Linked DNA regions of Magnetofaba australis IT-1. The protein of the gene in region 2 interacts with the protein of the main gene of each other region in a pairwise test. Links are inferred from orthologs where the notes say so. Each region holds a gene or a part of one and is shown on either strand. Other genes may lie near its edges.

Region 1 (4,177 bases), on a different replicon or contig from region 2:
GACTGGCCGCGCCCGATGGCGGCGCCCGTGAACTGGCGGGAGCGCTGTTGGGCGAAGAGCGCGAAAGCATGGATGACGAGATGCAGGACGCCTACGCCGAGATGGCCAATATGATCGCCGGTGGTCTGCAATCGCGGCTGGAGGAGAGCATCGGCCATATCAGTCTGACGCCGCCGGTGTTCATCGATGGAACCGGGCACTCGGTGCGCAGCGACCACTCATTCGCCTGCTGTTCGCAGGACTTCACTCTGGAGAGCGGCGAGACCTTTTTGTGTGAGGTCTACTATCGCTTGGAGGAGCTGGAACAGAGCGAAGTGGCGCAGTTTGGTCTGGCGGTGGTGGATCAAGAGGACGCGGGAGACACCGCGCAAGGAGCGGGTATGAGCGAAGAGCAGATCAAAGACGCCGTGCGCGAAGCGCTGGCGCAGAAGCTGAACGAAATTCTGACTGATGAGAGCCGCCAACAGGTGCGCGCCGCGCTGCCGGATGTGGCCGAAAAGCTGATCCGCGAAGAGATCGAGCGCATTGAAAAAGAGGGGCTGTAAGCCGCGCCTCCCATCCTGCCGCGCCCGCTTCAGGGCGCAGCCTGTTTCCCTGCGCCATTCCTCGCACTGATATTGAGTCAACGCAATCCAAAATTGTACAGAGCGCCAAATGTTTACGTGACGTAGGCCCGGCTACGCTGGCTATTGGTCGCCGACTGGTCGGCGGCGGGGTGATTCGGGCCATCCATGGCCCTCACCCTTCGGGCTCGCTGCGCGAGTCCGATTTGGCAATCCTGCCAAATCGTCTGGGGGCCGCGCCCCCAGCGGGTGTGGGCGGAGCCCACGGTGTGTCTGTTGATCTTGGGAACTCGAGGGCAAAGCCCTCGATATCTTTCCTGTCCAAAAACCACCAATGTCCAATTCTGAATCTGGCTGAGTAAAGGTGCTCAAGGGCAAAGCCCTCGATATCTTCCATTTTCAAAATCGCCACTGTGCAATTTTGAATTCGCCTGAAAATATCAGTAGACGCCCGGTTCCAGATCCAGCACATGACCGCCTGTGGCGGCGCCAGAGCCCGAGGCGCCCGGAGTCGGCGCGCCGTGGGGCGTTACACTGCCGCCCCAGCTGGGCACGCCGGGAGTCGCCGCCACGCCCTGAGAGCGCACATCGCCCTTCTTGAAAGCTTCCAACACCACCCGCTTGGTCTGATCGGTGAGCGGTCCGCCGGTGGCGCCATCCACAGATTCCAAATAGATGCCGTCGGGCACCGGGAAGTCGGTGCGCGGCTGGTCGGCCAGGGCGGACTTCATGTAATCGGTCCAGATCGGCAGCGCCGCGCGTGAGCCGGTCTCTTTGTATCCGAGCGGCTTGTAGTCGTCGCGGCCCACCCACACGGCGGTGACCAGGGAGGGGGCAAAGCCCAGGAACCAGGCGTCGCGCAGGTCGTTGGTGGTGCCGGTTTTGCCCGCCACGGGGCGATTGAGCACCCGCGCGCGACGACCGGTGCCGTGGGTGATCACCCCTTTGAGGATGCTGGTGACTTGATAGGCCACCTCCGAGGAGATCACCTGCTGGCCAAACGGTGAAGCGTTTTTCACGTCTTCGTCGGTGGAGGGGTCGTCATCGCCCTCTTCAGGCGGCTCCGCCGCAGGTTGGGAGGCGGCAAAGGCGCTGTGCAGCAGGTCGGCGGGGGCGTCGCTGCGCGGCTCCTGATGGCACAACAGGCAGTCGCCGCCGCCATGGCGGTAGACGGTGCGGCCCAGCGGATCCTGCACGCGGGCGATGTAGACCGGTTTGACCAACTTGCCGCCATTGGCGAACACCGCATAGGCGCTGGCCATCTGCAGCGGCGAGAAGCCGATGGTGCCCAGCGCCAGGGAGAGCTCCTGTTGGCCTTCGGGGATGGTCAGGCCGAAGCGGTCGGCCATGGCCACCACCTGATCGATGCCCAGCTGCTTGAGCAGGCGAATGGTGACCAGGTTGCGCGAGTGCTCCAGCGCCACGCGCAGGGTGGTGGGGCCATAGAAGACGCGCTCGTAGTTCTCCGCCTTCCAGATTTTGGTCTCGCCGGTGAGCGGGTCGCGATAGGGCACCGGCATGGGGCTGTCATCAACCCGACTGGTGGGGTTGTAGCCATTGGCCATGGCGGTGGCGTAGACAATGGGCTTGAACGACGAACCAGGCAGGCGGCGGCCCTGGGTGGCGCGGTTGAACTCGCTGATGGCGAAGTCGTAGCCGCCCACCATGGCCAGCACCTGACCGGTGTGGGGGTCGAGGCTGACCAATGCGGCCTCGGCGTCGGGCTCTTGGGCTAGGGTGATGATTTCGTCAACCTTGGGCTCGTTCGGCTGTGCGGGGGCGACGTCGCCCTTTTTGCGCGGGGCTGGCGGCGCGATGCGGCGCTCAATATCCAGCAACACCACATCCCCCGCTTTCAGCACTTGCGACACGCGTTTGATGGTGGGGCCCAGGTAGCGTTTTTCGGTGCGCTGCTCTCGCGCCCATTTGACTCCAGGCAGGCCCAGCGCCACGGTTTTGCCGTCGGCCAGCAGCAGTTTGGCCGCGCCCTTGGCGCCGCCGCTTACCGACAGCGTGAGCGCCTTGTAATAGCCGGAGGGCGAGCGCGGCTCTTCCGCCACGGATTCGCGCCATTTGGCCTGGGCTGCGGCGGTGGGCGCGCCACCCAGCTCCTCCAGCGGGCCGCGATAGCCATGGCGGTCGTTATACTCCAGCAAGCCCTGTTTGACCGCCGCTTGCGCCGCGCGCTGCTTGACCGGGTCCAGCGAGGTGTAGACGTCCAGGCCGCCGCGATAGAGGCGGCGGGAGCCCCACTCCTCCTGCAGCTTGCGGCGCACATGCTCCAGATAGTGCGGCGCCACCTGTTCCAGGGGCGGCTTCGGACGCGCCAGTCCCAGCGGCTCCTGTTTCCACTTCTGCGCCTCGGCGGCGGTGATGAGCTGGAGCTCCGCCATGCGATCCAGGACTACCCCCTGGCGCTTGCGCGCGGCTTCCGGGTGGCGCCAGGGATCGTAGTGGCTGGGCGCTTTGGGTAGACCCGCCAACAGGGCGATCTGCCCCATATTCAATTCGGAGACGTCGCGGTCAAAATAGAGCCGTGAAGCCGACGCCACGCCATAGGCGCCCGCGCCCAGATAGATCTGGTTGATGTAGAGCTCAAGGATGTCATCCTTGCCCAACTGCTGCTCCAGGCGGTAGGAGAGGATCGCCTCCTTGAGCTTGCGCACGTAGGTTTTGTCGCTGGAGAGGAGGAAGGTTTTGGCTACCTGCTGGGTGAGGGTGGAGCCGCCCTGCACAATGCGCCCGGCCTTGAGGTTGGTGACGAAGGCGCGGGCGATGCCCAGCGGATCGATGCCCAGTTTGGGGCGTGAATAGTAGCGCGAATCCTCAATGGCGAGGACGGCGTCCAGCAGCTTCTTGGGGGTGTCTTCGAAGGGCAGGAATTGACGCCGTTCGATATAGAATTCGCCCAGCAGTTGATAGTCACGGGCGTAGACCCGGGTGATCAGGCTGGGCTGATAGTCGGTCAGGCTGTTGAGGGTGGGCAGATCGCGCGCATAGCGCAGATAGAGGCTGTAGCCAAACACGGCGACCACCGCGCCGATGACGACAAACAGCAACAACAGCCACTTGACCCAGCCCCAGCGACCGCGTTTGCGGGGCTTGGGCGCCTTTGGGCGGGCGTTGGGCGCATCGCTACGGGAGGCGGCGTCGGCGTTCATGGCGCGGGGGCGTCTCTTCTCGGGGGGGTTGCGATAGCTGTTGGCGGATGGGCGTTTGGGCTTGCGCACAACTCTTCTGTCGTCGGTTCGGGGCGCTCAAATGATCCGCCTGTCCAGCGCGCGGCGCCCAGGTAGGCTTGATCTTTTTGACTAAAAAGCTCAGTTTACTCCCATCCTGTCTCAGGATCATGGAAAAATCGTTGTGATAAGTGGGAGCGCAGGACGCATGTTGGGTTCCATCATGGGAGTCGTTGTGGCGTTGAGCGTCACTCTGTTTGTCGGCGGGGCGGCGCACGCGCAATCCCCCGCCGCCGCCGCGACCGATGGGGCGCTGCTGACGCTGGAGCGACAGGCGCGCAGTGATGGCGTGGTCTGGCGGCTCAAAGGCAGCGCCAAGAGCGCCTGTCAGGCGAGGGTTTCCGAACGCCCAGCGGTGGTGACGGCGCACTGTCC
Region 2 (4,598 bases):
GCGCCGGGGCCCACGCGCACGTTGGCGCCCAGTTGCGCCGACGGGTCGATAGCGCCCGCCGGGGAGATGTCGGCGGGAGACTGAAACGGGACCATTCCCAGCAGTTCGCCAGCGCGCGCCAGATCCAACGCCGGAACCGGCGTAATCAGCGCGCTGCGCCCGGCCAGATGGGGTTTGAGCTTGTCGGGAATCGCCACCACGGCGTCGGCGGGCAACGGCGTAAGCCAGCGCTTCTCTTGGGCGAAGGTGAGCGCGTCCGGGGCGGGATCCTGCGCCGGGGTGATGCGCGTAATCTCGCGATCCTCCCCCTCCCACGCCAGCGACAGCGCCTCGGCGATGTGTGACAGCTTCATGCTCTCCCCTTCCCCGCGCCCATGGCGCTAGACGCCGCCCCCGCTCATGGGTTTGGCGTGGATATTAATATGCGCCAGAAGCCCCATGGCGATCATAATGGTCAACATGGAGCTGCCGCCGTAGCTGACCAGCGGCAATGGAATGCCCACCACCGGCAGCAATCCAATCACCATGCCGATATTGATCACCACCTGCAACCCCACCATGGCGGTTAAACCGGTGGCCGCCAGCATGCCGAAGCGATTGCGCGCATTCAAGGCGATATGCAGCCCACGCGCGATAATCAGACCATACAACCCCAGCAGCCCCAGCGCGCCGATAAAGCCCCACTCCTCGGCCAACACCGAGAAGATGAAGTCGGTATGACGCTCGGGTAGAAAGTCCAAGCGATTCTGACTCCCCGCCAGAAAACCCTTGCCCACAATGCCGCCAGAGCCCACGGCGATTTTGGATTGAATGATATGGTAGCCCGCCCCCAGCGGATCCTCCTCCGGCGAAAACAGGGTCATCACCCGGCGGCGCTGGTAGTCGTGCAGCCCCTGCCACAGCAGCGGCGCGGCGGCGGCGGCGGCCAGCGCGCCGCCAATGAGGATGCGCCACGGCAGTCCGGCAACAAAGATCACCACCCCGCCCGCCGCCGCCACCGCCAGCGCGGTGCCCAGGTCGGGCTGTTTGAGGATCAGCGCCATGGGCAGCGCCAGCATCAGCAGCGGCGGCCAGATTTCGCGCCAGCCGAAACGCTTGATGGCGCCGCGATCATGGAAGTAGCGCGCCAACGCCAGCACCAGCGCCACCTTCATCAACTCCGACGGCTGCAGGCGCACCACCCCCAGATCGAGCCAGCGCCGCGCGCCCATGCCGATCACCCCGGAGAGGAACACCACCACCAGCAGCACCACCACCAGCAGATAGAGGGTATAGGCGTGGCGGCGATAGAACTTCTCGCCGGAGAAGGCGATAAGCAGCATCAGGACAAACGCCACCGCCACCCGCACGCCCTGTTTGATCAACATCTGACTGCTCTCGCCGCCGCCCACCGCCGAATAGAGCACCAGCAGCCCGACGGCGACGATGAGCAGCAGCGTAATCAACAAGCCCCAGGGAAAGCGATAGAGGCGCTCCTGCAAGCTGCTGGTTGGCTCGGCCTGGGTCAAAGGCGCGCTGCGTTTACCGCTGTTTGCGCTCATACCCCGCCCCTCCCCAGCTGTTGCGCACAGGTCGTATTCATAACGCGCGCCGCTCCCACCACTGCTTGCGGCGGGCGAAGTGGCCATCCATCACCTGTTTCACCACCGGCGCCGCCACCGAGCCGCCGCCGCCGCCATGCTCCACCACCGCCGCGATGGCCAGCACCGGATCGTCCGCCGGGGCGTAAGAGACATACAGGGCGTGATCGCGCAGGGTCGGGTCGTCATCCTTGATGATCTTGCCTGAGGCCTCGCGCTTGTGCCGCACCACCTGAGAGGTGCCGGTCTTGCCGCCTGCGCGCACCAGCTCCGGGCGTCCGTTATGGGCGGTGCCGCGGGCGCCGTGCACCACCTCCTCCAAGGCCTCCTTGACGAACGCCAGATCCTCGGGCCGCAAGCGGGTGTGGCGCAGCACCTGCGGCTCGCGCCCACGCGCCGGACGCACCAGCGTCGGCTTGTAGAGCACGCCGCCATTGGCCACCGCCGCCATCATGTTGGCCAGTTGCAGCGGCGTGGCCAGATTATAGCCCTGACCAATGGCGCTGATCAGCGTTTCGCCGGGGAACCAGATCTTACCCAGATTGGCCTTTTTCCACTCCCGCGACGGGTTGATGCCGCGCCGCTCGCCGCCCAGCGCAATGCCGCTTTGGCGACCGAATCCCAGGCGGTCGGCCATATCGTGAATGGTGTCGATGCCAAGCTTTTCGGCCACCCGATAGAAGTAGACGTCACACGATTGCGCCATGGCCTGCTTGAGATTGACTGAACCATGGCCGCCGCGCCGCCAGCAGTGAAAACGGTGATCATGGCGCGTCAGATGGCCGCCGCAGAAGAGTTTCTCATGGGGCGAAATTTTGCCCGACTCCAGCGCCGCCAGCGCCACCACGATCTTGAAGGTGGAGCCAGGCGGGTAGCGCCCCTGCACCGCCTTGTTGGAGAGCGGGCGGAATGGGTCGGTGATCAGCTCGCGCCACTCGTCGCTGCGAAACCCTTCGATGAAGCGGTTGGGGTCGTACGAGGGCGAACTGGCCATGGCCAGCACCTCGCCATTGCGCGGGTCCAGCGCCACCACCGCGCCGGAGTTCTCCCCCAACGCCGCTTCGGCGTCTCGCTGCAGATCCAGATCGATGGTGAGGGTCAGATCGCGCCCCTGATCGGGCTCGCGCCGGGCCAGCTCGCGCACCCGCCGACCGATGGCGTTGACCTCCATTTCGCGCACCCCTTCGTGGCCGCGCAACTGGGTCTCAAATGCGCGCTCGATGCCGGTCTTGCCGATCAAATCGCCTGCGCGATAGCGAAAGTTGGGGAAGCGCTTGCGGTCGCGTTCGGTCACTTCGCCCAGGTAGCCCAGCACGTGGGCCAGCAGCGCGCCATGGGGATAGTGGCGCCGCGCTTGGGCCTGAATCTCCACTCCGGGCAATTCATGAATGCGGGTTTCAATGCGGCTGAGTTCGGACCATGACAGGTGGGATTTGATCTTCAGCGGCAGAAAGGCGCGTTGACGTTTGGCCTGTTTGAGGACCTGTTCGATCTGCTCGTCACTGAGTTCCGTGATCTGACGGATACGCCCCACCAGCTCGCTCACCGGCCCGCTGATTTCGGGAATCGCCACCAAGCGGTAGTTGGGGCTGTTCTCCACCAGCATGCGCTCAAAGCGATCGAATACGCGTCCGCGCGGGGCCGGCAGCGGCTGCAGGCTGATGCGGTTGTTCTCGGCCAGATCGCGATAGGCGCCGCCGCGCAACACCTGCAAATTGAACAGGCGTCCGATCAACACGGCGAACAAACCGGCGGCGCCGACCCCCAAGGTCAACACCCGGCGGCGCGCATCCACGCGGAAGCGTTCATGATCGTCTTCCAGCACCCGGCGTCTCCTCCAACCATGTGCGGTGCAGATGAATCAGCCCCGCCACCACCAGCGGCGCGCACAGCGCCGTGCTGATCACCCGACCGGCCACCAGATCCCAGCGCGCCCAGCCCTGTTGCAGCGGCAGCAGCGTGACCCACTGCACCAACTGCTCACCGGCGCCCAGCAGCGCCACCACCGGTAGCAAAAACAGAAAATCGGTGGCCCGCAGACGCGCGCCAAAGTAGCTGATGGGCAGAATGAACAGCGTCTTGCTGAACGCGTTGAGCCCCAGCGGCGCGCCGCTGACCATATCGATGAGCAGACCGATCAGAAACGCCAGCAGAGGACCGCACAGGTCGGGACGATAGAGCCGCCAGTAGAAGAGACACAACAGCGCCAGATCGGGCCGGAACACCGACCATGCGCGCCACGGCAGGGCAAGCTCCTGAATGGCCACCGCCAGAATCAGCGTCAACGCCGGGATCCAGCGGCTGAGAGAAGCCAGAATCACCGCCTCACCCCGGCCTACTGGGCCGCCAGGCGGTCATCAGGCAGCGTGGCGGGGGTGAGCAGACGCACCTCTTCCAGACGGTCGAAATCCGCAATGGGTTTGACCCAGGCGGTTTGGAACAGCCCCGCCTTGACGCTCTGCAGCGACACCACATGGCCCACCGCCAACTCCTTGGGAAACACGCCGCCGCTGCCGGAGGTGATGATCAGATCGCCCGCCTCCAGGTCCGCCTCGCGGGCGACGAACTCCAGCCGCAGCAGACGATCATTGGCCCCCGCGGCCATGGCCTTGATGCGCGAACGCTGCGCCATCACCGGCACCCGCGAGTTGACGTCCAGAATCGACAGCACCAGGCTGTGTTTCTCGCCCAACTGGATCACGCGCCCCACCAGGCCGCGCGCGCCCATCACCACGCTATCGAGAGCGGCGCCGCTGTCGCGACCGGCGTTGATCATCAGGGAGTGGGCGAAGGCCGAGGAGGAGTCGCCGATCACCCGCGCGGCCAGTTTGCCATACAGCGGGTCGGCTGGCATGCTCAGCAGCTCTTTGAGGCGCTGGTTCTCGCGCCGCAACTCCTCGGCGCGCAGCTGCAGCGGCGCCATGCGCGCCAGTTCGCGCTTGAGGCGGCGATTCTCGGCGTCCAGCGCCATCAGGTCATCGATGCGCTCGCCCGCCGCGCGGGTCGCCTCCACCGGCG

Evidence for each region.
Region 1: the proteins of mrdA (region 2) and MAIT1_RS06420 interact in binary tests that used the Escherichia coli proteins (3 or more experiments, as listed by UniProt). The link is inferred for Magnetofaba australis IT-1 from one-to-one orthologs.

The regions. Positions count from the first base shown.
Region 1 is NZ_LVJN01000018.1:40,428-44,604, forward strand. Bases 804-4,177 are described here. They hold MAIT1_RS06420 (penicillin-binding protein 1A), read right to left. Parts: upstream 3,794-4,177; coding sequence 1,004-3,793; downstream 804-1,003. Other genes in these bases: MAIT1_RS06425 (hypothetical protein), read left to right, coding at 3,951-4,177. Also shown: MAIT1_RS06410 (chemotaxis protein CheX), read left to right, coding at 1-545. UniProt on the Escherichia coli protein: Cell wall formation. Synthesis of cross-linked peptidoglycan from the lipid intermediates.
Region 2 is NZ_LVJN01000020.1:1,011,833-1,016,430, reverse strand. What follows is about bases 993-3,984. They hold mrdA (penicillin-binding protein 2), read right to left. Parts: upstream 3,406-3,984; coding sequence 1,579-3,405; downstream 993-1,578. Other genes in these bases: mreC (rod shape-determining protein MreC), read right to left, coding at 3,916-3,984; mreD (rod shape-determining protein MreD), read right to left, coding at 3,386-3,901; rodA (rod shape-determining protein RodA), read right to left, coding at 993-1,541. Also shown: lpxD (UDP-3-O-(3-hydroxymyristoyl)glucosamine N-acyltransferase), read right to left, coding at 1-353; more of rodA, read right to left, coding at 381-992; more of mreC, read right to left, coding at 3,985-4,598. UniProt on the Escherichia coli protein: Catalyzes cross-linking of the peptidoglycan cell wall. Responsible for the determination of the rod shape of the cell. Is probably required for lateral peptidoglycan synthesis and maintenance of the correct diameter during lateral and centripetal growth.